Shumkonia mesophila: one gene and its partner. The protein of the gene in region 2 interacts with the protein of the main gene of each other region in a pairwise test. Links are inferred from orthologs where the notes say so. Each region holds a gene or a part of one and is shown on either strand. Other genes may lie near its edges.

What was found.
Region 1: the proteins of hflC (region 2) and ftsH interact in binary tests that used the Escherichia coli proteins (3 or more experiments, as listed by UniProt). The link is inferred for Shumkonia mesophila from one-to-one orthologs.

The regions. Positions count from the first base shown.
Region 1 is NZ_JAOTID010000005.1:296,634-311,687, forward strand. Bases 11,497-14,490 are described here. They hold ftsH (ATP-dependent zinc metalloprotease FtsH), read left to right. Parts: upstream 11,497-12,020; coding sequence 12,021-13,961; downstream 13,962-14,490. Other genes in these bases: tilS (tRNA lysidine(34) synthetase TilS), read left to right, coding at 11,497-11,944; folP (dihydropteroate synthase), read left to right, coding at 13,958-14,490. Also shown: ODR01_RS11255 (5-formyltetrahydrofolate cyclo-ligase), read left to right, coding at 12-596; ODR01_RS11260 (TIGR00282 family metallophosphoesterase), read left to right, coding at 593-1,414; ODR01_RS11265 (YebC/PmpR family DNA-binding transcriptional regulator), read left to right, coding at 1,668-2,417; crossover junction endodeoxyribonuclease RuvC, read left to right, coding at 2,459-2,974; Holliday junction branch migration protein RuvA, read left to right, coding at 2,971-3,606; Holliday junction branch migration DNA helicase RuvB, read left to right, coding at 3,603-4,652; ybgC (tol-pal system-associated acyl-CoA thioesterase), read left to right, coding at 4,645-5,088; protein TolQ, read left to right, coding at 5,102-5,830; protein TolR, read left to right, coding at 5,833-6,306; ODR01_RS11300 (cell envelope integrity protein TolA), read left to right, coding at 6,306-7,223; Tol-Pal system beta propeller repeat protein TolB, read left to right, coding at 7,226-8,572; peptidoglycan-associated lipoprotein Pal, read left to right, coding at 8,736-9,254; tol-pal system protein YbgF, read left to right, coding at 9,411-10,511; more of tilS, read left to right, coding at 10,577-11,496; more of folP, read left to right, coding at 14,491-15,054. UniProt on the Escherichia coli protein: Acts as a processive, ATP-dependent zinc metallopeptidase for both cytoplasmic and membrane proteins. Plays a role in the quality control of integral membrane proteins.
Region 2 is NZ_JAOTID010000011.1:163,236-178,265, reverse strand. What follows is about bases 10,875-13,844. They hold hflC (protease modulator HflC), read right to left. Parts: upstream 12,819-13,844; coding sequence 11,931-12,818; downstream 10,875-11,930. Other genes in these bases: hflK (FtsH protease activity modulator HflK), read right to left, coding at 12,821-13,844; ODR01_RS17690 (DUF2065 domain-containing protein), read right to left, coding at 11,676-11,861; ODR01_RS17695 (DegQ family serine endoprotease), read right to left, coding at 10,875-11,494. Also shown: ODR01_RS17735 (2-isopropylmalate synthase), read right to left, coding at 1-1,277; ODR01_RS17730 (sugar O-acetyltransferase), read left to right, coding at 1,734-2,285; ilvC (ketol-acid reductoisomerase), read right to left, coding at 2,399-3,463; ilvN (acetolactate synthase small subunit), read right to left, coding at 3,476-3,991; ilvB (biosynthetic-type acetolactate synthase large subunit), read right to left, coding at 4,161-5,921; tRNA (adenosine(37)-N6)-dimethylallyltransferase MiaA, read right to left, coding at 6,032-6,988; ODR01_RS17705 (DUF1015 domain-containing protein), read right to left, coding at 7,031-8,281; ODR01_RS17700 (TrpB-like pyridoxal phosphate-dependent enzyme), read right to left, coding at 8,400-9,767; more of ODR01_RS17695, read right to left, coding at 9,968-10,874; more of hflK, read right to left, coding at 13,845-13,936; ODR01_RS17675 (Mrp/NBP35 family ATP-binding protein), read left to right, coding at 14,126-15,030.

The DNA of each region.
Region 1 (15,054 bases), on a different replicon or contig from region 2:
CCCCGACGTCCATGAAACAGCAGAAAGCGCATTTGCGCGCCGAGATGAGGCGCCGACGGCAGGCTTTTTGCGCCACCCCGGGGGCCGCCGCCGGAGAGCGCATCCTTGCCAATTTCCTGACCATCGCCGGCGGTTTCGGCCTTGGGCCCGGCATCGCCGTCGCCGCCTACTGGCCGGTCGGCGACGAGGCCGACGTCGGCCCGCTGCTTTCGCATCTGCATGAACTGGGCGCCCTTTGCCTGCTGCCGGTCGTCGAGGCCGCGGGGGAACCCCTGATCTTCCGCCGCTGGGGCCCGGGACAGCCGCTCGAAGGCGGGCCGCTGCGGACCAGGCAACCCGCCGCCACCGCCGAGCAGGGCATTCCCGCCCTGCTGCTGGTGCCGCTGCTGGCCTTCGACCGCCAGGGCTATCGCCTGGGGCAGGGCGGCGGATACTACGACAGGACCTTGCCCTTGCTGCGCGACCGCGGCAGGGTGGAGGCCGTCGGCATCGGCTATTCCTGCCAGGAAGTGGAAACCGTGCCCCACGGCCCGACCGACGCCCGGCTGGACTGGGTGGTCACCGAGGAAACGGCATTCAGGACTGCGCATCCATGAGAATTCTCTATATCGGCGACATCGTCGGCCGGGCGGGGCGCGATCTCGTCTGCCGCCAGATTCCCCACCTGCGCCAGGATCTCGGCGTCGACTTCGTGATCGTCAACGGCGAGAACGCCGCCCACGGCTTCGGCATCACCGAAAAAATCTGTCAGGCGCTGTTCGCGGCCGGCGCCGATGTCATCGTCACCGGCAACCATGTGTGGGACCAGCGGGAAATCATCGACTTCATCGACAGCGAGCCCAGGCTTCTGCGCCCCCTCAATTATCCGGCGGGCACGCCGGGGCGGGGGGTCGATGTCTACGAATTGCCCGACCGCCGGCGGGTGGCGGTGGCGCAGGTCCAGGGCCGCCTGTTCATGCACGCCATCGAAGATCCCTTCCGCGCGCTCGGCGCCGTGGTCGACGAATGCCGGCTGGGCGCCCAGGCGCATGCCATCTTCGTCGATTTCCATGCCGAAGCGACCAGCGAAAAGATGGCGCTCGGGCATTTTCTCGACGGCCGGGTGTCGGCGGTGGTCGGCAGCCATACCCACGTGCCGACGGCGGATGCCCAGATCCTGCCCGGCGGCACCGGATACCTGACCGACGTCGGCATGTGCGGCGACTATGATTCGGTGATCGGCATGGAAAAGCGGACGGCGACGGCCCGCCTGACCCAGGTGCTGCCGACCGATCGGCTGGAGCCCGCCCACGGCGAGGCCACGCTCTGCGCCGTTCTGGTGGAGACCGACGATGCTTCCGGCCTGGCCGTCGGCATCGAGCCGCTGCGCCTGGGCGGACGGTTGTCGCAGACGCCGGCGCGACATCTCGCATGAGACGTCTTGGCGGCGCTGGCGCCGTATCGTAATCTGTCGCCGAACAAGGCGTGGAGAACGCGGACTTTGGGCGCATCCACCCTCTCGGGCTTCGGTGCCCGGGGGAATAAGCGGTGGAGCGATTCGGTCCTTTGCCGCACGCCCAAATCTTGCCATATTGCTTTGATAGCTCAAAGCACGGTATCCGTGCGTTCTTCCACTACATATGGTACAAGCGCCCGAGTCCCTCGGCAAATAAGGGGTGTGTCGGTTTATGTCGGGTCATTCCCAGTTCAAGAACATCATGCACCGGAAAGGCGCACAGGATGCCAAGCGCGCCAAGGTCTTCACCAAGCTAATCCGCGAGTTGACGGTGGCCGCCCGCAGCGGCATGCCCGACCCTGAGTCCAATCCCCGGCTGCGTTCGGCGATCATCGCGGCGCGCACCGCCAACATGCCCAAGGATACGATGGAGCGCGCGATCAAGCGCGGGGCGGGCGGCGACGACACGGCCAACTACGAGGAGATCCGCTACGAAGGGTACGGTCCCGGCGGCGTGGCGGTGATCGTGGAGGCCTTGACCGACAACCGCAATCGCACCGCCTCGGAAATTCGCGCCGCCTTCAGCAAGCACGGGGGCAACCTGGGCGAGACGGGCAGCGTGTCTTTCATGTTCGAGCGCATCGGCCGCATCGAATACAAGAAGGACACCGCGTCGGCCGAAGACATGTTCGAGGCCGCGCTCGAGGCCGGCGCGACGGACGTGGAATCGGACGAGGCCGGCCATCTCGTCGCCTGCGCGCCCGATGACCTGAGCGCCGTGCGAGATGCCCTCGAGAAGCGCTTCGGAACGCCGGAATCGGCCCGCCTGGACTGGAAGCCGACGAACACGGTTCCCATCGACGAACAGGCCGCGTCGACGCTCTTCAAGCTGCTCGACGTGCTGGACGACAACGACGACGTCCAGCGGGTGTCGACCAACTTCGACGTCGATGACGAGGTGATGGAGCGGCTCAGCGCCTGATCGACACGCCGTTTCGCGACTGGAGGAGGTTTTTGAAACCCTTGCGACTCTTGGGACTCGACCCGGGGCTTCGTATTACCGGTTGGGGCGTGATCGAGGCGTGGGACAACCGGCTCAGCCATATCGCCGACGGCGTCATCGTCACCGACAGTCGCATGCCTTTGGCCGAGCGGCTGTCGGCCCTCTATGACGGCCTGATCGAGGTCATCGAGCGATTCCGTCCCGCCGAGGCCGCGGTCGAGGAGACCTTCGTCAACATGAACGCGGTGTCGACCTTGAAGCTTGGCCAGGCGCGGGGCGTGGTGGTCCTGGTGCCGGCGCGCTGCGGCGTGCCGGTGTTCGAGTATCCGCCCAACCTCATCAAGAAGACCGTGGTCGGAACCGGCCACGCGGCAAAGGAACAGATCCAGATGATGGTGCGCATCCTTCTGCCCACCAGCGCCACCAAAACGGCGGACGCCGCCGACGCCCTGGCGGCCGCCATCTGTCATGCCCACCACCGGGCCACCACGCTTCGGCTCGCCCAGGGCGCGCGGCCGGCGGGGGCGACGCTATGATCGCCAAGCTGAGCGGCCGCGTCGACTCGCGCGGCGACGACTGGGCGGTCATCGACGTCGGCGGCGTCGGCTACCTGGTGTTCTGTTCGGGCCGCACCCTGGCCCGCCTGGCCGACGGCCAGCCGGCCAGCCTGGTGATCGAAACCCATGTCCGCGAGGATCATATCCATCTTTACGGCTTCATGGACGCGGCGGAACGCGACTGGTTCCGTCTGCTGACCCAGGTGCAGGGGGTGGGCGCCAAGGTCGGCATGTCGATCCTTTCGACGCTCGACGTCGAGGAGATCCTTCACGCCGTCGCCGCCGCCGACCGCACGGCGCTCAGCCGGGCGCCGGGGGTGGGCGCCAAGCTGGCCGGACGCATCGCCAGCGAATTGAAGGACAAGGTCGGCGCCATCGCGCTGGGCGCGGCAGCCCACGGGACGGCCGCCTTCGCCCGTTCGGGCGTGGGCGGCGCGGCCGCCGGCAATACCGCGGATGCTGTTTCGGCGCTGGTCAACCTGGGCTACGGCGCCTCGGAGGCCCTGCGCGCCGTGTCGCAGGCGGCCGGACGGCTGGGTGCCGACGTCGAGTTGCCGGCCCTTATCCGGGCCGGCCTGAATGAGCTGGCGCCCAAGGAGCACCCGCGATGAACGAGGTCGACCGCATGGTGGCGCCCGAGCAGGCGGCGGCCGACACGGCGGAGGCCGGAATGCGGCCGCTCAGCCTCGACGACTTCGTCGGGCAGCGGCAGACCTGCGCCAACCTGCGGGTCTTCATCCAGGCGGCCCGCCAGCGCGGTGAAGCCATGGATCACGTGCTGCTCTACGGCCCGCCCGGCCTCGGCAAGACGACGCTGGCGCAGATCGTGGCGCGCGAACTGGGGGTCGGCTTTCGCGCCACCTCGGGTCCCGTCATCGTCCGGGCCGGCGATCTGGCGGCCATCCTGACCAACCTGCAGCCGCGCGACGTGCTGTTCATCGACGAGATCCACCGCCTCAACCCGGTGGTCGAGGAAATCCTCTATCCGGCGATGGAAGACCGGCAGCTCGACCTCATCATCGGCGAGGGGCCGGCGGCACGCTCGGTGCGCATCGATCTTCCCCCGTTCACGCTGATCGGCGCCACCACCCGGACCGGCCTGATCACGACGCCGCTGCGCGAACGCTTCGGCATTCCGCTGCGCGTCGTCTTCTATACCGCCGAGGAACTTGAACTGATCGTCAGCCGCGGGGCCCGTCTACTGAAGGTCGATCTGACCCGCGACGGGGCGACCGAGATCGCCCGCCGTTCCCGGGGAACGCCCAGGGTGGCCGGGCGTCTGCTGCGCCGGGTGCGCGACTTCGCCGCCATCGACGGCGCCGCCGCCGTCGACGCCCGGACGGCCGATGCCGCCTTGAACCGGCTGGAGGTCGACGGCATGGGGCTGGACGCCATGGACCGGCGCTATCTGAGCTGCATCGCCGACAACTATGGCGGCGGCCCGGTCGGCGTCGAAACCATGGCGGCGGCGCTTTCCGAACAGCGCGACACCATCGAGGAGGTCATCGAGCCCTACCTCATCCAGCAGGGTTTCCTCATGCGCACGCCGCGCGGCCGGGTACTGGCCCCCAACGCCTATCGGCACCTGGGGCTGACGCCGCCGCCCACTTCGGCCCAGTATGAGCTGATCAGCGGCATCGAGGCCGGCGATGAGTGAGGCTGTGGGCACGGTCCGCGGCGGGGTCCACGTGTTTCCCGTGCGCGTCTACTACGAGGACACGGATGCCGGGGGCGTCGTCTACTACGCCAACTACCTCAAGTTCGCCGAGCGGGCCCGTACGGATTTGTTAAGGATTCTGGGCATAGAACAGTCCCATTTGGCCGGCGAGGAGGGATTGGTCTTCGTCGTGCGCCGGTGCGCGGCCGATTTTCTGCGGCCGGCGCATCTCGACGACGGACTGGAAATTCATACCGGAGTCACCGATGTCAAGGGCGCCTCGGTGGACATGAACCAAAGCGTGCGCCGAAACGGCGACGAATTGGTTCGCATGGAGGTCCGGATTGCCTGTATGAAGCGCGCCGATCCGGGGCGTCCGGCCCGCATTCCCCAGGGGATACGGGCGGCCTTCGAGGCGTGGCGTGATGAGAGTTAGCAGGACGTGATTGATGGAAAGAGCGACAATTGATGCGGTTACCCTCGGCGGTTCCGTCGCCGGGCTCGACTTTTCGGTGTGGAGCCTGTTCGTACGCGCCGACATCGTGGTCCAGGTGGTCATCGTCGGACTGCTGCTGGCCTCGATCTGGTGCTGGGCGGTCATCTTCGAAAAACTGATCGGGCTGCGGCGCCTCAACGCCCGGGCCAGCGAGTTCGAGACCGCCTTCTGGTCGGGCGGCTCGCTCGACGCCCTCTACGACAACATCGGCAGCTATCCGCGCGACCCCATGTCGGCGGTCTTCGTCGCCGCCATGAAGGAGTGGCGGCGCGCCCTGGCCAAGCGCAACGGGACGCGCACCAGCCGGGTCGGCCTTGGCGATCGCATCGACCGGGTCATGCAGATCACGGTGACGCGCGAGATGGACCGCGCCGAACGCTACATGACATTCCTCGCCTCCACCGGTGCCACGGCGCCGTTCATCGGGCTGTTCGGCACGGTGTGGGGCATCATGAACAGCTTCCAGTCGATCGCGCTGGCCAAGAACACCAGCCTGGTGGTGGTCGCCCCCGGCATCGCCGAGGCGCTGTTCGCGACCGCGCTGGGCCTGCTTGCCGCCATTCCGGCGGTGGTCGCCTACAACAAGCTGTCGCGCGAGTTGGACCGCTATGCCGGGCGCCTCGACAGCTTCGCCGGCGAGTTCTCGGCCATCATCTCGCGGCAGATGGAGGAAGCGGACTGACCATGGCCGTTACGATGCCAAGACGAGGTCTGAAGCGCCTGGGCGGCCGCCGCGCGAGCCGGCCGATGAGCGACATCAACGTGACGCCGATGGTCGACGTCATGCTGGTTCTTCTCGTCATCTTCATGGTGACGGCGCCGCTGCTGACCGTCGGCGTGCAGGTCGACCTGCCGAAGACGCAGGCGTCGACCCTGCCGGGCAAGGACGAGCCGCTGGCCGTCTCCATCGACTCGCAGGGGCGGATCTTCCTTCAGGAAACCGAGATCGAAATCGACAATCTGGCGCCGCGCCTGGTGGCCATCACCCACAACAATTCCGAGGCGAGGATTTTCGTGCGCGGCGACCGCGCCATCAGTTACGGCCGGGTCATGGAGGTCATGGGCACGATCAACGCGGCCGGTTTCAGCAAAGTGGCCCTGATCACCGAGCAGATGCCGGAGAAGACTCCGGCCGCAAGGAAGAAGGCGCCCAGATAATGGACATGCGCCGGAGCATCGCCCTTTCGTGCGTTGCGCACGCCGCGGTTGCCGCCCTGGCGTACTTCGGACTGCCCGAACTGCGCAATCCGGCGCCGATGGTCGACACTCCGATCATGGTCGAGATCCTGACGGTCGCCGAACGGACCAATGCGCCGCCCGCCGCTCCCAAGCCGGAAGCGAAGCCGGAGCCGAAACCGGAACCGCCGCCACCGCCGCCACCCGAGGCGAAGGCGGAGCCGGCGCCGCCACCGCCACCCCCACCCGCGCCCAAGCCCGAGCCGGTGGTGGTGCCGCCGCCGCCGGAACCCAAGCCGGAAGCCAAAAAGCCCGAACCCAAGCCGGAGCCGAAACCGGAACCCAAGCCCGAGCCGAAGGCGCTGGCGCCCGAGCCGCTCGCCCAGGCCAAGCCGAAGCGCAAGCCGAAGGCGCCCGACACCTTCGCCTCGGTCCTCAAAACGGTCGAGGACCTGAAACGGCAGGCACCGACCAAGCCCGACCCCACCCGCAAGGAGCCGGACAGGAAGGCGGAGGCCAGCGACACCTTCCAGAATCAGATCGCCCAGGCCCTGCGTTCGCCGCCGCGCTCCTACGACGCGTCGCAGCCGCTCAGCATCAGCGAGATCGACCTGGTGCGCCAGCAGATCGCCCGCTGCTGGAGCCTGCCGGCCGGCGCCAAGGACGCCGAGGACCTGATCATCGAGATCCACACCACGATGAACCCCGACGGCACCGTGCGCGAGGCCCGCATCCGCGATCAGGCCCGCATGCAGAGCGACCCCTATTTCCGCGCCGCCGCGGAAAGCGCACTCCGGGCCGTCCTCAATCCGAAGTGCAGCCCTTTGCGGCTGCCGCCCGCGAAATACGACCAGTGGAAAGACATGACGTTGAACTTCAATCCGAAGGAAATGTTTTGAACATGACGCCTCATCGACGACATTTCATCGCAAAGGCGGTCTGGGCACTGGCGGCAGCTTGGTGTCTGCTCGGCGTGACGAACGCCGCCGCCGAGCTGCGCATCGACATCACCCAGGGAACGGTCGAGCCGCTGCCGATCGCCGTCACCGACCTTGTCGGGGGAACGCCGCAGGCGACGCAGTTCGGGCGGGACATCTCGCAGGTGGTGGCCGCCGACCTCGAGCGGTCCGGCCTGTTCAAGCCCTTGGATTCACGGGCCTTCATCCAGACGGCCGCGGCCTTGAACGTCCTGCCCCGCTTCGGCGACTGGCGGGTGATCAATGCCCAGGCCCTGATGCACGGGCGGGCCGACGTGCTCGCCGACGGGCGGCTTAAGATCGAATTCCGCCTTTGGGACGTGGTCGCCGAACAGCAGATGGTCGGGCGCGCCTATACCAGCACCACGGGCAACTGGCGGCGCGTCGCCCACATCATCGCCGACGCCATCTACGAACGGATCACCGGCGAGACGGGATATTTCGACACCCAGCTCGTCTACATCTCGGAAAGCGGCCCGGCCGACCGGCGGATCAAGCGGCTGGCCATCATGGACCAGGATGGCGCCAACCATCAGTTCCTGACCAAGGGCAACGAACTGGTCCTGACGCCCCGCTTCTCGCCCAACCGGCGGGAAATCACCTTCCTGTCCTATTTCCAGAGATCGCCTCGCGTCTACATCTTCGACCTCGACACCGGCCGCCAGGAAATCCTGGGCGAATTCCCCGGCATGACCTTCGCGCCCCGCTTCTCGCCGGACGGCAAGGCGGTGATCATGAGCATGGCGCAGGACGGCAACACCGACATCTATCAGATGGATCTGCGCACCCGGGTGTCGAAGCGGCTGACCAACCATTCGGCCATCGACACCTCGCCGGACTTTTCTCCCGACGGCCGGCAGGTCGTGTTCGACTCGGACCGCGGCGGCACGCAGCAGCTTTACGTCATGGATGCCGACGGCCGCAACGTCAAGCGGATCAGTTACGGGGCCGGGCGGTACGCCACGCCGGTATGGTCGCCGCGCGGCGACCTCATCGCCTTCACGAAGATTGCCAACGGCCGGTTCTACATCGGCGTGATGGGCGTGAACGGTGGCGCCGAACGCCTGCTCGCCGAAGGCTTCCTGGTCGAGGGGCCGACATGGTCGCCCAACGGCCGGGTTCTTATTTATTTCCGCGAGGTTCCTTCGGGGAAAGACGGCAAGGATACCCGCTCGCGCCTGTACTCGATCGACTTGACAGGATACAACGAACGCGAGATGGTAACGCCGCTCGACGCCTCCGATCCAGCGTGGTCCCCCTTGATTCCATGACGGCCTCGGCATATAGTCCCATATGACAAGGAGACTTCGTGGCGTTCGCGAAGTCCGCCTTTTATTTGCAGGACACCGGCACGCGAATAGGTCGAGACGATGGTCTCCACGGTTCGCGTGTGTATCTTCGTCAGCCAAGTACTCCGAAAGAGGGGATGTTTACATGCGCTTTAAAGTTTTGGCAGTAGTTGCCGCTGTGGCATTGATCGCGGGTTGTGAGACAGCTCCCGAACAGTCAGCTGCGGCGAGTGGGGCTGGCGGCTCTGCCCAGCCGACCGCGTCCGCGCCGGCCCGCATGGGCCCGGTGGCCGGCTCGAAGGAAGACTTCGTGGTCAACGTCGGCGACCGCGTGTTCTTCGATTTCGACAAGTTCGATCTGAAGCCCGAGGCTCAGGCGACCTTGAAGAAGCAGGCGGGGTGGCTCCAGAAGTACCCGAGCGTCGCCGTCACGGTCGAAGGCCATGCCGACGAACGCGGCACGCGCGAGTACAACTTGGCGCTCGGCGAGCGTCGCGCCAACTCGGTGAAGGATTACCTCTCGGCTCTCGGCATCGCCCGGACCCGGGTCAACATCATTTCCTACGGCAAGGAACGCCCGGTGGCCCTCGGCCATGACGAGGCGGCCTGGTCGCAGAACCGTCGCGCGGTGACGACCCTCACCTCCGGTGCCGCCGGAAGCTGAGTTTCGTAAGCCGGAATGACGTATTTGGGCGCCAGCCCTTTCCGGAATGTCCGGTAAGGGCGGCGCCCAAATTTTGCCCTAAACTCGCGGCATGATCCGGTGCGTTGCGCAACTGTCATTACGGAACGGGTCCAGGGACCTGGCCCAGGGGAGAGCATGATGAGCGTTGTCATCCGCTCGGCGAGCAACCGTGGAATCAGAGCGGCCCGTCTGTTGGGGCTCGCATTGGCGTCGGCCGTATTCCTGGCCGCTCTTCCGGCGTCTTCCCAGGAGGCCGATCTGAAGCCGCTGATGGACCGCCTGCAGCGGCTTGAACGCGACATCCAGACGATGAACATCCAGATGTCGCGGGGCGGCATGGCGCCGCCGCCGCTGTCCGGCAGTTCGTCGGCGCCATCGTCCGACATGAGCCTGGGCGGGGACCAGCCGGGGAACGCGCGGCTTGAGGTGCGCCTGACCGCGTTGGAGAACGAGGTGCGCGCCGTGACCGGGCGGGTCGAGGAAGCCGGCCATCAGATCGACCAGGTCAACCAGCGTCTCGAAAAGCTGATCGGCGACATGGATTTCCGCCTGAGCCAACTCGAAAGAGGCGGAGCCGAGGTCCGGGGACAGGCGCCAGGGACCCCGCCGCGCCAAACGGCGGAAGGCAGCCAGGCTGGCACATCCGCCATGACAGCGCCGTCGTCCGGGCAGATGGCGCGGCCGAATTCTTCGGCGCCGGGCCTGGCGCCGCCCCCCGGCGTGCTGGGAACGCTGCCCAGGCAGGATGCCGAGCGGGCCGGCCAAGGGACCGTCGCACCATCGACCGGCGGCGGGGCGCAGCAAGCCCAGGCGCAATCGGCCACCGTCAAGCCCGGCGCGCTGCCGGCGGGGTCGCCGAAAGAGCAATACGACCATGCCTTCGGGCTGTTGCGGCAGGCCCGTTACGACGAGGCCGAGGCGGCGTTGCGCGCCTTTCTCGATTCCCACCCCAAGGACCCTTTGGCCGGCAACGCCAACTACTGGCTGGGCGAAAGCTTCTACGTGCGGGCCGACTACGTTCGGGCGGCGGAAGTATTCCTCGAGGGTTACCAGCGCGAACCGAAGGGTTCGAAGGCAGCCGACACGCTGCTCAAACTCGGCATGTCGCTGTCGAACCTCGACAAGAAGCGCGAAGCGTGCGCCGCTTTCGACAAGCTGACCAAGGAATTTCCCGGCGCACCCGGCACCATCCAGCAGGTGGTCACTCGGGAACGCCAGAAGAACGCCTGCAAGTAGTGTCCGTCCGGTAGATGCGGACGGCCGGCGCCGGCCTCGGCGGCGGCAATCCGCCCGGTGGAGCGATGGTCCGACCCGTTTCCGACCTGGAATTCAGTGCCTTGATGGCGGCGCTCGGCCCGTTCGAGCGCCACGCCCGTATCGCTGTCGCCCTGTCGGGCGGCCCCGACAGCATGGCGCTCTGCGTGTTGGCCGATGCCTGGGCGCGCCGCCAGGGCGGCCGCGTCGTCGCGTTGACGGTCGATCACCGGCTGCGGCCGGACTCCACGGCCGAGGCGGCCGCGGTCGGCGACTGGATGGACGCTCTCGGCATCGAGCATCGGATCTTGACCTGGGAAGGGACCAAGCCCCTGGCTGCCATCCAGGCCAAGGCGCGAACCGCCCGCTATGACCTGCTGGCCGGATGGTGCCGGCGGGCCGGCATCCTTCATCTGGCGCTGGCCCACGAATTGGAGGACCAGGCGGAAACGCTCCTGATGCGCCTGGCGCGGGGCAGCGGGGCGCACGGCCTGGCCGGCATGAGCGCCATCAGCGAAACGGCGGGGGTGCGCATCCTGCGTCCGCTGCTCGCCGTCGAACGGGCCCGCCTGGCGGCGACGTTGCGCGCGCGCAAGCAGCCGTGGGTCGAGGACCCATCGAACCGCGATACGGCCTACGCGCGCGTCCGCGTCCGCCAGTGGCTGCCGGCCTTGGCGCAAGCGGGATGCGGCATGGCCCACCTGAAGCGGTTGGCCGAAACGTTCGCCGCCCGCCGGGCGGAAGGCGAGGACGGGATCGCCGGCCTGCTGGCCCGCGCGTGCCGTCTGTCTCCGGCCGGACATGCCGCGCTCGATCCGGCCGCGTTGGCGGCGGCGGCGCCGGCGACGGCGCGGGGCGCAGTGTCGCGCGTCCTCTGCACGGTCGGCGGCGGCGCCTACCCGGCCGCCCGCGACAAGGTCGACGCGCTGTGGTCGTGGATGGCCGGGGGCGCCGGCCCGTCGTCGGCGACGCTGGCCCGGTGTCGATTGCTGCGCCGGGCCGGCGAAATCGTCGTCTGCCGGGAAGGCCGGCACCTGCCGGCCCCCGTCGCCGCGGGGGCGGGCGAAAGGGTCTTCTGGGACGAACGCTTCGACATCGAGATGGCCGATCCCGCGACCGGCAACGGTGCCGCCGTGGTCGGCGATGCGATGCTGGTTCCGCTCGGCCGCGAGGGGTGGGCCGAGGTCCTCGACCGGGCGCCCGACCGGCGGCGGTCGTCCATTCCTCATCCGGCCCGGCTGACGTTGCCCGCCCTTCGCGATTCGGCCGGAATTGTCGAGGTTCCTTTTCTCGGCTACCGGCGACGCCGGGACGAGGAGGCGCCGAGTTTCTTCAAAAAGATCGTTTTTTCGCCGCGAAACTCCCTCTCGGGTGTAGGGTTTTGCCTTGCGCCGGGGGTTTCGCATACTATCTGATGAGAAGCGGTAGGACGGCGGGGTCCGCCGCGCCGTGTGCGGTTGTCGAACCGGCCGATGCAGGAAGGAAGCTTTCGTGAATTTTAGCCGCAATCTGGCACTGTGGATCGTCGTTGCGCTGCTGGTGTTTGCCCTGTTCAACCTGTTCCAGGGATCGCCCAGCCGGGGACCGGAAAACAGCTTGGCCTTTTCCGAATTCGTGAGCGAGGCGAACCGCGGGGAGATCCTGGACGTCACCATCCAGGGCAAGAAGATCACCGGGCACTATCGCGACGGCCGGAGCTTCGGCACGTATTCGCCCGACGATCCAAACCTGGTTCCGCAGCTGATCGAGCGCGGGGTGCGGATCACCGCGGTGCCGGCCGACGACGGGACGCCGACCTTCTGGGGCATCCTGATTTCGTGGTTCCCGATGCTGCTTCTCATCGGCATCTGGATCTTCTTCATGCGCCAGATGCAGGCGGGCGGCGGCAAGGCCATGGGCTTCGGCAAGTCCCGGGCGCGGCTTCTGACCGAGAAGACCGGGCGCGTGACCTTCGAGGACGTGGCCGGCATCGACGAGGCCAAGCAGGAACTGGAAGAAATCGTCGAGTTCCTGAAGGACCCCCACAAGTTCCAGCGCCTGGGTGGCAAGATTCCGAAGGGCTGCCTGCTGGTTGGCCCTCCCGGCACCGGCAAGACCCTGCTGGCCCGCGCCATCGCCGGCGAGGCCAACGTGCCGTTCTTCACCATCTCGGGCTCCGACTTCGTCGAGATGTTCGTCGGCGTCGGCGCCAGCCGCGTGCGCGACATGTTCGAGCAGGGCAAGAAGAACGCGCCGTGCATCATCTTCATCGACGAGCTTGACGCCGTCGGGCGCCATCGCGGCGCCGGCCTGGGCGGCGGCAACGACGAGCGCGAGCAGACCCTGAACCAGTTGCTGGTCGAGATGGACGGCTTCGAATCGAACGAGGGCGTGATCCTGATCGCCGCCACCAACCGGCCCGACGTTCTCGACCCGGCGCTGCTGCGTCCGGGACGGTTCGACCGCCAGGTGGTGGTGCCCAATCCCGACATCCTGGGCCGCGAGAAGATCCTCAAGGTCCACATGCGCAAGGTGCCGCTGGCGACCGACGTCGACGCCCGCGTCATCGCCCGCGGGACGCCGGGCTTTTCCGGTGCCGACCTGGCCAACCTGGTCAACGAGGCCGCGCTGCTGGCTGCCCGGGCCGGCAAGCGTCTGGTCAGCATGACCGAGTTCGAGGCCGCCAAGGACAAGGTGATCATGGGTGCCGAACGGCGCTCCATGGTGATGACCGATGAGGAGAAGAAGCTGACCGCCTATCACGAGGCGGGGCACGCCATCATCGCGCTTTACGTTCCCAAACACGATCCCCTGCACAAGGTGACAATCATCCCGCGCGGCCGGGCCTTGGGCGTGACCATGTCGCTGCCCGAGCGCGACCGCTATGGCTATTCGAAGCTGGAGCTGGAATCGCGGATCGCCATGACCTTCGGCGGACGCGTCGCCGAGCGCCTGGTGTTCGGCCCCGAGAACATCACCACCGGCGCCGGCAACGACATCAAGCAGGCCACCGAAATGGCCCGGCGCATGGTCACCGAGTACGGCTTCTCGGAAAAGCTCGGGCCGCTGCGCTATACCGACAACGAGGAGGAGGTCTTCCTCGGCCATTCGGTGACGCAGCGCAAGAACGTTTCCGACGCCACGGCCAAGCTGATCGACGACGAGATCCGCCGGCTGATCGACAACGGCGAGATGCTGGCGGAAAAGATCCTGACCGAGCATCGCGACGATCTGGAGAAACTGGCGGTGGCGCTGCTGGAATACGAGACGCTGAGCGGCGAGGAGGTCAAGGCGCTGCTGCGCGGCGAACCCATCGTGCGCCCCACCGCCGACGACGAGCCGACCCCGACGCCGCGCGACAGCAGCGGCCGCAAGTCGTCGGTACCGTCCGCCGGCAAGGCCAACAAGGGACCGCAGGGCGGCCTGGAGGCCGAGCCCCAGCCGGGGTCATGAGCCGAGCCACCGGCCGCCTCAAGAAAGCCGAGGGCCCCGCGTTTCCGCGGGGCTTTCTGCATGCGGGCGACGATCCGGCGGCGCGGGTCTATGTCCGGCCGCTCGATGGAGCGGCCTTTGCCGCGTGCCGGCCGCGGCACTGCGAGGTGCTGATCCGTCAAGCCGAAGGGACCGCTTCCCTCACCGCGCCGACCGGCGAGATCGTCGCCTGGGCGGCGGCGGAGGGAGACGGCCTCGCCCGCCACGTCGCGGCGACGCTGGACGCCATCGCCGCCGTGCGGGCCCCGTTCGCCGGCCTGGCGGCGGACAGGCCGCTCGTCATGGGGGTCATCAACGTCACCCCCGACAGCTTTTCCGACGGCGGAGAGTTCCTGGAGGTCGGGCTGGCCATCGAACACGGACGCCGGCTGGCCGCCGAGGGGGCGGACATCCTCGACGTCGGCGGCGAATCGACCCGTCCGGGAGCGGCCGCGGTCTCGCTGGAAAGCGAGATGGCCCGGGTGCTGCCGGTGGTGCGCGCCCTGGCGGCGGAGGGCTTCGTCGTTTCCGTCGACACCCGGCGGGCCGCCGTCATGAAGGCGGCGCTTGAGGCCGGCGCCCGCATCGTCAACGACATCACCGCGCTCGCGGGCGAAACGGCGTCCCCGCGGGTGGCGGCCGGGGCGGCGGCGCCGGTCGTGCTCATGCACATGCAGGGCGAGCCGGGCACCATGCAGAACGATCCCCGCTACGCCGACGCCGCGCTCGACGTTTTCGATTACCTGCGCGATCGCATCGCGGCGTGCGAGGCGGCGGGCATTCCCAGGCAGCGTATCGCCGTTGATCCCGGCATCGGTTTCGGCAAGACTGTTGCCCACAACCTGCGCATTCTCGGCCGCCTGGAGCTTTTCCTCGGCCTGGGGTGCGTGACCGTGCTGGGAGTATCGCGCAAGAGCTTCATCGGGCGACTGAGCCGCGGCGAGCCGCCGGCGGAGCGGCTGGCCGGATCGCTGGCGGCGGCGCTGGCCGGGGCCGCCAGGGGGGCTCATATCCTGCGCGTCCACGATGTGGCGGAGACGCGCCAGGCGCTTGCCGTGTGGCGGGCCATCGCCGA
Region 2 (15,030 bases):
CATTCGTGGAGCTGGCCATCGATCTCCATCTCGAGGGATGCCTTGGGCGGCCGATGCACGGTACCGCAGAGGATTTCCATGGAAACGAGGCGCAGGCGGTCGTTGGTGCGCACCACCTCGTCGTCGACGAGGGCGACGAGGTCGTCGTCGAAGATCTCCTTCTTGACGTCGGCCAGGTCCTTGAAGCGCTTGAAGGCGCTCTGGATGGCGTTGTCGCCGAGATCGTAGCCCAGTTCCTTCAACTTCTCGCGGAAGGCGTGGCGGCCGGAATGCTTGCCCAACACCAGGTTGGATTTGCTCAGGCCGACCGATTCCGGGGTCATGATCTCGTAGGTCTGGGCGTTCTTCAGCATGCCGTCCTGGTGGATGCCCGATTCATGGGCGAAGGCGTTGGCCCCGACGATCGCCTTGTTGGGCTGCACGACGAAGCCGGTGATGGTGGACACCAGGCGCGAAGCCTTGACGATATGCTCGGTCACCACGCTGGTCGAATAGGGCATGGTGTTCTGGCGGGTCTTCAGCGCCATGACGATCTCTTCCATGGCGGCGTTGCCGGCCCGCTCGCCCAGGCCGTTGACGGTGCATTCCACCTGCCGCGCCCCGGCCTTGACCGCCGCCAGCGAATTGGCCACCGCGAGGCCCAGGTCGTTGTGGCAATGCACCGAGATGATCGCCTTGTCGATGTTGGGCACCCGGTTGAACAGCATGGCGATCAACGCCCCGAATTCGTCGGGCATGGCGTAGCCGACGGTGTCGGGGATGTTGATGGTGGTGGCGCCCGAAGCGATCGCCGCCTCGACGCAGCGGCACATGAAGTCGTGCTCGGTGCGCGAGCCGTCCTCGCACGACCATTCGACGTCGTCGGTGAACCGGCGGGCGTGTTTCACGCTGTCGATCACCGCCTGATAGACCTGTTCGGGCTCCATCTGCAGCTTATGCTTCATGTGCAGCGGGCTGGTCGAGATAAAGGTGTGGATGCGGCCGCGCTGGGCCGGCTTGATGGCCTCGGCGGCGCGCTCGATGTCGGCGCGGGTGGCCCGCGCCAGCCCGCACACCACCGAGCGGGTCACCACCTTGGAAATCCCGTGGACGGCCTTGAAGTCGCCCTCCGAGGCGATGGGAAAGCCGGCCTCGATGATGTCGACGCCCATTTCCTCGAGCAGCTGCGCGATACGCAGTTTCTCGTCGAGGTTCATCGAGGCGCCGGGCGATTGCTCGCCGTCGCGCAAGGTGGTGTCGAAGATGACGACGTGGTTGGGTTCTCGCTGGGTACTCATCGGAAAAAGCCTTTCTGCGACAGGTTAAGCAGAGTCGTTCGACTTGGTCTTCTCCCCTGAACGCTTGTCACCCCGGTGACAGCGACGCTCAGGGGCGAATAAGTCGCAGCAGGCCGTTTAGCGCGAGGAGATTCAGGGACAGGCGGGCGGGCAAACGCTCGGCGGCGGGACCCTGGCGGTCCGCCTTCGTCATCCGAACGATGCTGTCCTTGCCGGTTGGCACGGGTTCGCTCCGCATACATAAAAAACCACAGCCTTCACAGGCCGGGTCATCAGCTATACCACAGCCGGCGAGTCGGTGTTAATACAATTTTTCAATGGAACGACTCCAGACAGTCGCCGTGGCCGATGGGATGGCTGGAGTTTGGTGACGCTTATGGTTCTGGTTTGCGTGGCGGGATCACGTCTGCTTTGATCGGAGGCGGTGAACAGGCCACGAGAAGGGGCAACCGGGCAATGGCGCGGACCGAAAAGGAAAAGATGCTGGCCGGCGAGCTTTACGACGCCGGCGATACCGAGCTTCAGGCCGACTTAACAGCCAATCACGCGTGGCTGGCCCGCTACAATGCCGCCCTCGCGCTATCGGCCGACGAGCGGCGCCGCTTGCTGGCCGAGCGCCTGGCTTTCGTCGGCAATGGCGCAGTCATCCGGCCGCCTTTTCATTGCGACTACGGCTTCAACATCAGCCTCGGTGCCGGCGTCTTCCTCAATTTCAATTGCGTCATCCTCGACGTCGTCGCCGTCACCATCGGCGATCGAACGCAGATCGGGCCGGGAGTGCAGATCCTGGCGGCCGACCACCCGCGCGACGCAGCCGGCCGGGCATCGGGCTTGGAGTTCGGCCGGCCGATCCGCATCGGACGAAACGTGTGGATCGGGGGCGGCGCCATCATCCTGCCCGGTGTCACCATCGGCGACGACGCCCTGATCGGGGCCGGCAGCGTGGTGACCCGCGATGTGCCGGCGGGCGCAACCGCGTTTGGCAACCCGGCCCGCGTGCGCCCCTGAGTCCGCAGGCTTCAAACGATGACGCCCGCGCCGGTCGGCTCTTGACCGACCATGGCGCGGGCGCCAATCCCAGCCGGGACCGGGAGAAGATTCCCTCCCCGGTACCGAAACCGCTAGTTCTTCGACTTGTCGACCAGGCGGTTGGCGGCGATCCACGGCATCATGCCGCGCAGTTTCTCGCCGACCTTTTCGATCGGATGCTCGGCGTTGCGCCGGCGCATCGCCTTGAAGGCGGGCTGGCCGACCTTGTTCTCGGTCATCCATTCCTTGACGAACGTACCCGACTGGATGTCGGTCAGCACGTCCTTCATGCGCGCCTTGACGGTGGCGTCGATGAGGCGCGGGCCGCTGACGTAGTCGCCGTATTCGGCGGTGTTGGACACCGAATAGCGCATGTTGGCGATGCCGCCCTCGTAGATCAGGTCGACGATCAGCTTGACCTCGTGCAGGCACTCGAAATAGGCCATTTCGGGGGCGTAGCCGGCCTCGACCAGGGTCTCGTAGCCGGCGACGATCAGGCTGGTCAGGCCGCCGCACAGCACCGCCTGCTCGCCGAACAGATCGGTCTCGCATTCCTCGCGGAAGGTCGTCTCGATGATGCCCGAGCGGCCGCCGCCGATGGCGCAGGCGTAGGACAGGCCCACCTCGTGGGCGCTGCCCGAGGCATCCTGCTCGACCGCGATCAGGCAGGGCACCCCGGCGCCGCGCACGTATTCGGAGCGCACGGTGTGGCCGGGGCCCTTCGGCGCGATCATAAAGACGTCGATGTCGGCGCGCGGCTCGATCAGGCGGAAGTGGATGTTGAGGCCATGGGCAAAGGCCAGGGCGGCGCCCGCCTTCATGTTGGGGCCAAGCTCCTCGGCATAGAGCTGGGCCTGCCCCTCGTCGGGGGTCAGCACCATCATGACGTCGGCCCATTTGGCGGCCTCGGCCGGGCTCATCACCTTGAAGCCGGCGCCCTCGGCCTTCTTCACGCTGCCGCTGCTCTTGCGCAGCGCGACCACCACGTCCTTCACCCCGGAATCGCGCAGGTTCTGGGCGTGGGCATGGCCCTGGCTGCCGTAGCCGACGACGGCGACCTTCTTGGATTTGATCAGACTGACGTCGGCATCCCGATCGTAAAACACGCGCATTTTTGACATCCTCTCAAACGAATGGACTTCTTTGTCGCCGGACAATCGGCGCTTTCCTTACATGGCGGAGAGACCGCGGGCAATGGCCACCGTTCCAGTCCGCGAAATATCGACCAGGCCCAGCGGCTCCATCAGGCGGATGAAGGCGTCGAGCTTGCTGGCCGCGCCGACGATCTCGAAGACGAAGGATTCGTTGGTGCTGTCCACCACGTGGGCGCGGAAGATGTCGGCAATGCGCAGGCTCTCCACCCGCTTGTCGCCGGTGCCGCGCACCTTGACCAGCGCCATCTCGCGCTCTACGTGGTCGCCCTCCAGCGTCAGGTCGATGACCTTGTGGACCGGCACCAGCCGTTGGAGCTGCGCCTTGATCTGCTCGATAATCATCTCGGTACCCGAGGTGACGATGGTGATGCGCGACAGGTTTTCCTTCTCGTTCACCTCGGCCACGGTCAGGCTTTCGATGTTGTAGCCGCGCCCGGAAAAAAGCCCGATGACGCGGGCCAGGACTCCCGGTTCGTTCTCGACCAGAACGGCGATGGTGTGAGACGTCATTTCCCCGTTGGATGCGATCATGGACATGGCCCCAGGTACTGTGCGGGTCGGCAATCGACCCTGAATTTATCGCGAAGCGCGTGACGACCGGCCGGCTGGCCGGTCATGGAAACGGTCGGCTTCCCCCGCGTGCCAGCGGCGTTCCTTCCCGGCGGGGAAGATTAGCCGCTGGCCGGCGCGGGGGCCAGCCTCAAGCGAGTACGACGTCGCTGCCCGATTCGGTGGACTCGGCGTCAGTCGGCCCGAGGATCATCTCGTGATGGGCGGCCCCGGAGGGAATCATCGGATAGACGTTTTCCGTCGGGTCGACGACGACGTCGAGCAGGACCGGGCCGTCGTGCGCCAGCATCGCCTTGATGGCGCCGTCGACCTCGCCCGCCGTCTCGGCCCGCAGGCCCTTGATGCCGAAGGCGTCGGCCAGCTTGACCCAGTCGGGAATGGCTTCCATGACGCTCTGCGACAGGCGGTTGTCATAGAACATTTCCTGCCACTGGCGGACCATCCCCATGCTGCCGTTGGACAGATGGAGGATCTTCACCGGCAGCTTGTACTGGGCCAGCGTGGCCAGTTCCTGCACGTTCATCAAAAACGAGCACTCGGACGTCACGCACACCACCAGGCCGTTGGGATTGCCGATCTGGGCGCCCATCGCCGCCGGCAGGCCGTAGCCCATGGTGCCCAGCCCGCCCGAGGTCATCCAGCGGTTCGGCTTGTCGAAGTGGATGTACTGGGCCGCCCACATCTGGTGCTGGCCGACGTCGGTGGCGACGAAGACGTCCCTGTTGTCCTTGACCGCCTGGAACAGCCGATCCACCGCGTACTGCGGCTTGGCGACCTTGCCGTTCTTGCGATACGCCAGGCACTTCTTGGTCCGCCACTTGGCAATCTGCTTCCACCAAGCGTCCAGCGCCTTGGCGTCGGGCGCCACCTGGCTCGACTTCCACACCTTGATGAGGTCTTCGAGAACATGCCCGGCGTCGCCGACGATGGGCACCTCGACCAGCACGTTCTTGTTGATCGAGGAGGGATCGATGTCGATGTGGATCTTCTTGGCGTCGGGCGCGAAATCGGCCAGCCGGCCGGTCACCCGGTCGTCGAAGCGGGCGCCGATATTGACCATGACGTCGCAGTCGTGCATCGCCATGTTGGCTTCGTAGGTGCCGTGCATCCCGGGCATGCCGAGATACTGCTTGTCGGAGGCCGGCATCGCCCCCAGGCCCATCAGGGTGAGCGTGACCGGAAAGCCGGTGATGTGGGCCAGTTCGGTCAGCAGTTGCGAGGCCGCCGGCCCCGAATTGATGACGCCGCCGCCGACGTAAAGGATCGGCCGCTTGGCCGCCGCCATCAACTTGACCGCCTCGCGGATGGCCTTGACGTCGCCCTTGACCTTGGGCTTGTAGCTGCGCGGACGCGCCGCCTCCAGCGGGACATACTCGCCGCGCGCCAGGATGACATCCTTGGGCAGGTCGACCACCACCGGGCCGGGGCGGCCGTTCTGCGCCACGAAGAAGGCCTCGTGCAGGGTGCGCGCCAGGTCGTCGACGTGGCGCACCAGGTAATTGTGCTTGGTGCAGGACCGCGTGATGCCGGTGGTGTCGGCCTCCTGGAAGGCGTCGTTGCCGATCAGGCTGGTCGGCACCTGGCCGGTGATGCAGACGACCGGGATGCTGTCCATCAGGGCGTCGGTCAGCCCCGTGACCGTGTTGGTGGCGCCCGGGCCCGAGGTCACCAGGACGACGCCGACCTTGCCGGTGCTTCGGGCATAGCCTTCGGCCGCGTGTACCGCCGCCTGCTCGTGACGGGGCAGAATGTGGCGCAGGCGGTTCTGCTTGTAGAGCACGTCATAAAGCGGAAGGGTTACGCCGCCGGGGTACCCGAACACAACGTCGACGTCTTGGTCCTGCAGGACTTTCAAGACGATCTCCGCTCCGGCGTACTGTTCCTTTGGCATGGTCTCTCTCCTTCCACGAACGGCGTCGACGAAAATCCGGCCCGCGGGCGCACCAAGACGTCGAGCGCCCCACCCGGCCGGACCCGTCACGAGAGGCGCAAACTACCCCTTTAAGATTGCGTGGTCAACACAAATTGACGAATAAATGAAAACATTTCTGACTTATGACTTTCTGAATATTGCGCGGGAATGACCATCGAGCCGACCAGCTGATGGCGCAGCCAGGTGAACTGCCGCTTGGCGTAATGGCGGGTCGCCCGGCGGGCCTCCTCGACGGCGCGGAGCAGCTCCGTTTCGCCCTTGAGCACGGCGGCCAGTTCGCGCACGCCCACCGCCTTCATCGCCGGCAGTTCGGGATCGAGCCCAAGGGCCAGCAGGGCCTTGACCTCGTCCAGCGCGCCCCGTTCCATCATGCGAAGGAAGCGGGCATCGACAGCAGCATAAAGCGCGTCCCGCGGCGGTACCAGGACGATGCTGGCAAACCATCCGGGCACCGCCGGGCCGGCCGTTTCCTCGGCCTGCCAGTCGGTAAGCCGGCGGCCGGTGCCGACAGCCACCTCGTAGGCGCGGATCAGGCGCTGGGTGTCGCCTGCCGGCAGGCGCTCCGCCGCCTCGGGATCGACCCCGGCCAAGCGGGCGCGAAAGGCGTCCGGGCCCAGTTCGCCGTGCAGCCGCCTGGCCTCGGTGCGGGCGGCCTCCGGGACCTCGGGGATGGGCGACAGCCCTTCCATCAGGGCCCGCAGGTAGAAGCCGGTGCCGCCCACCACCACCGGCAACCGCCCCATGGCCCGCACCTCCGCGATGGCGGCGGCGGCCATTTCCAGCCAACGACCGGCCGAACACACCTCGGCCGCCGGCAGCACGCCATAGAGAAAATGGGGAACGCGGCAGATCTCGTCGAGGCCGGGGCGCGCCGTCAGCACCCGAAGCTCGCGGTAGACCTGCATGGAATCGGCGTTGACGATGGCGCCGTTAAACGCCTCGGCGACATCCATCGCGGCCTTGGACTTGCCGCTGGCGGTCGGCCCGGCGATAACGACGATGGGCCGCCGATCGGACGTTTCCATGGCTTCCGTCCTCCGCTCCGGACGGCGGCGCGCTTGCCGTCGTCAGTCGAGCATCAAAGACACCAGGCCGTCGGCCAGCTTGGGCTCGAACCAGGTGGATTTCGGCGGCATGATCTGGCCGGCGTCGCTGACCGCCATCAGGTCTTCCATCGACGTCGGATGGACGGCGAAGGCCACCGCCATCTCGCCGCCATCCACGCGCCTGGCCAGTTCGCCAAGCCCCCGAATGCCGCCGACAAAGTCGATGCGCGGGTCGACCCTGGGATCGCCGATGCCGAGCACCGGGGAAAGCAGGCGCTCGGTCAGCAGGCTGATGTCGAGGCTGGCCACCGCGTCGCCGCCTGCCTTCGGTTCGTCGCGCACGGTCAGCCGATACCAGAGGCCGCCCACGTACATGCCGAATTCGCGCCGGCGCCGGGGCTTGGCTTCGCCCTGCGACGGTTCGACGGTGAAGTGCTCCTCGACCCGCCGCAGCAACGTCGCGGCATCGAGGCCGTTGAGGTCGCGAACCACGCGGTTGTAGTCGAGGATGCGCATCTCGTCGGCCGCGAAGACCACCGTCAGGAAGGATTCATGCCAGGCGTCGGGCGCCGTTCCGCCGGCGGTCCGCCTGGCCTTGGCGACCCGGACGGCAGCGTTGGAGCGGTGGTGGCCGTCGGCGATGTAAAGGGCATCGAGACCGTCGAAAGCCTTCCGCAGCGCCGCCACGGCCTGGACGTCGGACACCACCCACAGGGTATGGGTAACGCCGGCCAGATCCACCGAACACGCGGGCGCGCCCTTCGCCTGATCGGCAAGGATGGCCTTGATGGCGGCATCGGGCCTGTGCGCGATCATGACCGGGCCGGTATGGGCGCCGACCGCCTCGACCTGGTGCACGCGGTCGTCTTCTTTCGAGGGACGGGTCAATTCATGGCGGCGGATGCGTCCGCTCTCATAGGCGGCGATCGAAGCGCCGCCTACGACGCCGGTCTGCACGTAATCGCCCATGGTAAGGCGGTAGACGTAGAAGCAGGGCGCCTGGTCCCGGACCAGCACGCCATCCTTGATCATGCGGGCGAAATTGGCGGCGGCCTTGGCGTAGACCGGGGCCGAATAGACATCGATGCCGGGATCGAGGTCGATCTCGGGCTTGGACACATGAAGGAAGCTCCACGGCCGGCCGGCCGCCATCGCCCGCGCCTCGTTGGAATCCAAGACGTCGTAGGGCGGCGCCGCCACCTCGGCGGCGCGGCCGGGGGCGGGACGCAGGGCGGGGAAGGGCCGAAGCAGGGAAAGGTTCACCGTGTCCATCCTTGACTGAAGAGACGCCGCGCCGCGGCAGCGGGGTTACCCCGCCACCGACGGCGCGTCACCGATATAACAACACCCGCCGCTTGTAAACCTTGGGCGGTACGCTTTCAGCCCGGCGTCAGGCCTCGACGACCGACGGCAACCCGAGCATCGAGCGCTTGAGGGCCTCGGCGTCGTGTTCGTGATCCTCGAGCTTGCCGGCGAAATAGTCCATGTAGGCCTGCATGTCGAAATGGCCGTGGCCCGACAGGTTGAAGAAGATGGTACGGGCCACGCCCTCTTCCTTGCACTTCAGGGCCTCGTCGATGGCGCCCCGCACGGCATGGGTGGATTCCGGCGCCGGAATGATCCCTTCGGTGCGGGCGAACTGGACGCCGGCGGCAAAGCATTCCTTCTGGTGATAGGCGCGCGGTTCGATCAGGCCGAGATGGGCCAGATGGCTGACCTGCGGCGCCATGCCGTGGTAGCGCAGGCCGCCGGCATGGATGCCGGCCGGCATAAAGGTGGAACCCAGCGTCATCATCTTGAGCAACGGCGTCAGGCCGGCGGTGTCGCCGAAGTCGTAGGCATAGCGGCCCCGCGTCAGGGTCGGGCAGGCCTTGGGCTCGACGGCGACGGCGCGGATGTCTTCGCCCCCCCTGAGCTTGCGGCCGATGAAGGGGAAGGCGGTGCCGGCGAAGTTGCTGCCGCCGCCGGCGCAGGCAATGACGACGTCGGGATAGTCGCCGGCCATGGCGAACTGCTCGATGGCCTCCAGCCCGATCACCGTCTGATGGGTCATCACGTGGTTGAGCACGCTGCCCAGCGCGTACTTGGTGTCGTCGCGCCGGGCCGCCATCTCGACCGCCTCGGAAATGGCGATGCCCAGGCTGCCGGTGGTATCGGGATTTTCGGCAAGCGCGCGGCGGCCCGATTCGGTTTCGGTGCTGGGGCTGGGCACGCAGCGGGCGCCATAGGCCTCCATCAGGGCCCGCCGGTAAGGCTTCTGGAAATAGCTGACCTTGACCATGTAGACGTCGACCTCGAGGCCGAACAGCGAACCGGCGAAGGCCAGCGAGGACCCCCATTGGCCGGCGCCGGTTTCGGTGGTCAGCCGCTTGACGCCCTCTTCCTTGTTGTAGAAGGCCTGGGCCACCGCCGTGTTCGGCTTGTGGCTGCCGGCCGGGCTGACGCCCTCGTTCTTGAAATAGATGCGGGCGGGCGTATCCAACGCCTTCTCCAGGCGCCGGGCGCGCACCAAGGGCGACGGCCGCCACAGGCGATAGATTTCCCTGACCGGGGCGGGAATCTCGATCTCGCGCTCGGTGCTGACCTCCTGGGCGATTACGGCCATGGGGAACAGGGGTGCCAGATCGTCGGGCGTCAGCGGCTTGTGGGTCCCCGGGTGCAGCCCCGCCGGCAACGGCTCGGGCAGGTCGGCGGCGATGTTGTACCAGAACTTCGGAATGCGCTCTTCCGCGAGAAAGAACTTGGTCGTTTCGGTCACGGGTCCCCCCTGTTTTCTTGATCGGCCGGTTGCGGCGCGGGCTCGATTTGTAGCCCGCCTGACGGCTAATTTCTACCGGCACTGTGGCGAATTGTCTTCGCCTTCATCGGTGTTCATCGGTGGCAAGAACCCCACCAAAAGCGAAGGGGCGCCGCCCTGTCGGACGACGCCCCGGTTCCACGTGCCGCCGAAAGGGCGGATCAGCCCTGGACGATGCGCACCGCCTCGAAGCGCAGGCGGCCCTGCCCCTCGATCAGCAGAAGCACCGATTTGCGGCCGCTTTTCTTGGCCGTCTCCACCAAGTCGGCGACCTGCCCCGGCGAACTGGCGTCCTCCTGGCTGACCTCGACGATGAGGTCGCCCGGCCGGATGCCCTTCTCGGCCGCGGGGCCACCCTCGTCGACGCCGACGACGACCACGCCCTTGGCGTCGGCCGCCAGATCGAAACGCTGACGCAGCGTGTCGTTGACGGCGGCAACGGTCAACCCGAGAGGATCGATCTTCTTGTCCTGCCCCGGCTGGCCGGCGGTGCCGCCATCCTGCGGGCGCGCCGCCATCTGCGCCTCGCCGGCCTCCAGCTCGCCCACCTTCACCTTGACCGACATCCGCTTGTTGTTGCGCCACAGCACCACGTCGACGGTCTGGCCGACCGCCGTTTCGGCGACGATGCGCGGCAGGCGGCGCATCTGCGTCACGTCCTTGCCGTCGAACTGCAAGATGACGTCGCCCGCCTGGATCTTGCCGACCTCGGCCGGACCGTCCTTGATGACGCTGGCGACCAGCGCACCGCGGGTTTCCTTGAGACCCAGCGTCTCGGCGATCTCGTCGGTCACCGTCTGGATGTGGACGCCAAGCCAGCCGCGCTTCACGGTGCCGGTGGCAATCAACTGCTTGACGACCGGCATCGCCATGGCGCTGGGAATGGCGAAGCCGATGCCGATGCTGCCCCCCGATGGCGAGAAGATGGCGGTGTTGATGCCGACCACCTCGCCCTCCAGATTGAACATCGGGCCGCCCGAATTGCCGCGGTTGATAGAAGCGTCGGTCTGCAGGAAGTCGTCGTAGGGGCCGGTATTGATGTCGCGCCCGCGGGCCGAAATGATGCCCGCCGTCACCGTGCCGCCGAGGCCGAACGGATTGCCGATGGCCAGCACCCAGTCGCCGACGCGAAGCGAGTCGGAATCGCCGAACTTGACGGCGGGGAGCTGGCGGTCGGACTTCACCTTGAGAACCGCGAGGTCGGTCTTCGGGTCGTGCCCGATCAGTTCGGCCGGCAGTTGCGTGTCGTCCTGCAGGATGACCGTGATCTCCTCGGCGTCCTGGATCACGTGGTTGTTGGTCACCACGTAGCCGGCCGAATCGATGATGAAACCCGAGCCCAGCGAGGTTGCCTTGCGCTGCTGTTGGGGCTGGTTGCGATCGAAGAATTCCTTGAAGAACTCCTCGAACGGCGACCCCGGCGGCAGTTGCGGAAGCTCGGGACCGCTCCGCCCCCGAAGGGTCTGGGTGGTCGAAACGTTGACCACCGCCGGCAACAGCTTTTCGGCCAGGTCGGAAAAGCTGCCGGGCATCGTCTTCGCCTGGGCGGCCACCGAGGCCGCCATCAGCGCCAACGCCACGGCGGCGGCCAGGAACCACGCCAACGCCCGGCCGCCGTCCTGACGGCGCGCCACCGCAACGACGCGCGCATCGCGCCGGGACCGGACATCATGAATACGGGAACGCATCACTTCGGCCATCTCCATCGCCCAACGAATGAATCAACTATACGCAAAGATCGGGAAAAGGTCTGTGTTTGATCTAATCCCGGGGCTGCGGCCTTTCAACCCGTCGGCCGGCCCCCGGGCGGAATCCTTGTGCCCCTGAAATATGGCATTTTCCGGGCCATTCATCGCCGTTCCCGCGCCCCTATCCACGGACCAGCCAGACCACGCCCACACCGACGACGGCGGCCACCAGACCCGCCGTACGGAGGTGCGAGGACGGCTGGGTCTGCAGCTTGGCCATGGCCGCCTTCATACCGTCGGGAAACAGCGCATAGAGCAGTCCCTCGATGGCCATCGCCAAGCCGACGGCGGTGATCAGATCGGACATTCTTCCTCCGCCTCGACGAAAGGGCGCTGGTTTCACCCAGCGCCCCCGTCTCTGCTTGTTGGCTCCCGGCTACTTGGCCGGCTGCTCGACCCCTTGACCGGGCAGTCCGCCGAAGAAGCGGAAGAACTCGTTGTCCGGCGGCCCGACGTAGCGGGTGTTTTCACCCGTCAGGCCCAGACGCATCGCGTCCATCGACACCCAGAAGTCGAAGAACGTCTCGTCCCGGCCATAGGCATCGTTGTAGGTGCGCTGGGCCTCGGCCTCGCCCTCGCCGCGCAGGATTTCGGACTGCCGGTTGGCGTTGGCGACGATGATGGTCCGCTGCTTGTCGGCTTCGGCCTTGATGCGCCGCGAATCGGCATCGCCCTCGGCCCTGATCTTGCGGGCCTCCTGCTCGCGCTGGGACTGCATGCGGCGGAAGATGGACTGGCTGTTCTCCTCGGGCAGGTCGACGCGCTTGATGCGCACGTCGAGGACGTCGATGCCGAACGACCGGCCCTGATCGTGGGTTCGTTTGGCGATCACCTGGATCAGCTTGGCGCGTTCCTCGGTCAACAGACGGGCCAGTTCGGCCTCGCCGAAGACGGCACGCAGATTGGCGTTGATGACGTTGCCCAACCGCTGGCGCATCCCGAACTCGTTGTTGACGGTCTGGAAAAACAGCAGCGGGTCGATGATGCGATAGCGGGCGAAGGCGTTCACCACCAGTTGCTTCTGGTCGCGGGTCGGCACTTCTTCGGCCTCGGCATCGAAATCGAGTACCCGCTTGTCGAACTTGGCGACGTTCTGAAGCAGGGGGTACTTGAAGTGAAGGCCGGGCGCCGTCACGGTGCGGATCGGTTCGCCGAACTGCAGGACCAGGGCCTGCTCGTCCTGACGCACGGTGAACATGGACGAAAAGCCCAGGAACCCAAGGACGATGACGACGATACCGAGGATTAAAAGCGGTCCACGCATGATCACTTCCCTCCCGTCGTCGTGCTGGGGGTGCCGGCGCCGCGGCCGGTCAGGGCGTCGAGCGGCAGATAGGGAACGACGCCGCTACCTCCCACCCGGCTGTCGATGAGCACCTTGTCCATCCCGGCCATGATCGTACGCATGGTTTCGAGATAGATGCGCCGCGTGGTGACGTTCTTTTCCTTGAGGTACTGCTCGTAGACCGACAGGAAGCGCTGCGCCTCGCCGGTGGCCAGTGCGATCTTCTGCTCGCGGTAGCCTTCGGCGTCCTTGATGATCCTCTGCGATTCGCCCTCGGCCCGCTGCACGACCTCGTTGAGATAGGCCGTCGCCTCGTTGACCGCTCGTTCCTTGTCGGCGCGCGCCGCCTGGACGTCGCGGAAGGCGTCGAGCACCTTGCCCGGCGGATCGATCTTCTGGAGCTGCACCTGCTGCACCTGGATGCCCGAACCGTACCAATCGAGGATGCGCTGGATCAGATCCTGCGCGTCCTTTTCGATCTGCACGCGGCCCTGGGTGCGGGCGTACTCGAACTCGTTCTTGCCGACGATCTCGCGCAACGCCGCCTCGGAGGCGTCCTTGACCGTCGCTTCCTGGTTGCGGAGGTTGAACAGGAATTGCCCGGCATCCTTGACGTACCAGAACACCGCCGCCTGGACGTCGATGATGTTCTCGTCGCCGGTCAGCATCAGGCTTTCCTGGGGCACGGCGCGCAGCACGCCGCCCCGCTGGCCGGTGCCACCCTCCCGGAAGCCGACTTCGACGCGGTTGACGCGCGTCACCTCGGGCGTCATCACCTCGCCGATCGGCGCCGGTGGCCACCAGTGCAGCCCCGGGCCGGTGGTCTGCTGCCACTTGCCGAACAGCATTTCGACGCCCTGCTCGGCCGGCTGGACGCGATAGATGCCGGTCCCCATCCACAGGGCCAAAACCGCGATAACGGCGACGACCAACCCCTTGCCAGCCCCCATCCCGCCCGGCAGGAACTGCTTGAACCGATCCTGGCTACGCCGAATGAGGTCTTCGAAGTCCGGCGGTCGCGGTCCGGAGGGTCCACGCCCCCACGGGCCCTGGCCGCCGCCGCCCCAAGGGCCACCACCCTGTGGATTCCATGCCATATCGGTGCGTTCCTTTCTCGTGGTCCTGGATGAGAGGGAATTGGGCTTTGTGTTTTGACAGGCGGCTTCGTATATCTACCGCATTGTCTCTTTGGTTACCCGTTAGGTTATAGGACTGCCCGGCCGGCCACGCAATGTCAAGCGGCCAGCTTCGCCGGGATATCGAAGTCATTGGCGGAGTTTTCAAGCATGGCCCAAATCAGCGAACAACAAGTGCTGGAGGCCCTTTCCGGGGTCGTCGACGAGGAAAAGAACCAGGATATCGTCTCTCTTGGCATGGTCAGCGGCCTGCAGGTCAAGCAGGGCCACGTCGCCTTTGCCCTTCAGGTCGAGCCCGAGCGCGGCCCCCGCCTGGAGCCGCTTCGCAAGAAAGCCGAACAGACCGTCCACGCCCTGCCCGGCGTCTTGACCGCCACCGTCGTGCTGACGGCCGAACGCCAGGCGGCGGCGGAGCCGAAGCCGGCCCCGCACGCCCATGACCACGGCCATGGTCACGGCCACCAGGACGAACCGCTGCTGCCGCAGGTGCGCGCCATCGTCGCCGTCGCCTCGGGCAAGGGCGGCGTCGGCAAGTCGACGACCGCCGTCAACCTCGCCCTGGCATTGGCCGTCCGCGGGCTCAAGGTCGGCGTTCTCGACGCCGATATCTATGGACCGTCGATTCCGCGCATGCTCGGCATCAAGGGCCAGCCGACCTCCAGCGACGGCCGTTCGATCAACCCCATGCGCAACCACGGCGTGGAGTGCATGTCGATCGGCTTCCTGGTCGAGGAGGAGATGCCGATCATCTGGCGCGGTCCGATGGTGATGAGCGCGCTGGAGCAGATGATGAAGGACGTGCGCTGGAGCCCGCTCGACATCATGGTGGTTGACATGCCGCCCGGAACCGGCGACGCCCAGCTGACCATGGCCCAAAGGGTGCCGCTGATCGGCGCGGTGATCGTCTCGACGCCGCAGGACATCGCGCTCGCCGACGCCAGGAAGGGCCTCAACATGTTCCGCAAGGTCAACGTGCCGGTCCTGGGCATCGTCGAGAACATGAGCTACTTCGCCTGCCCGCATTGCGGCGAGCGCACCGACATCTTCAGTCACGG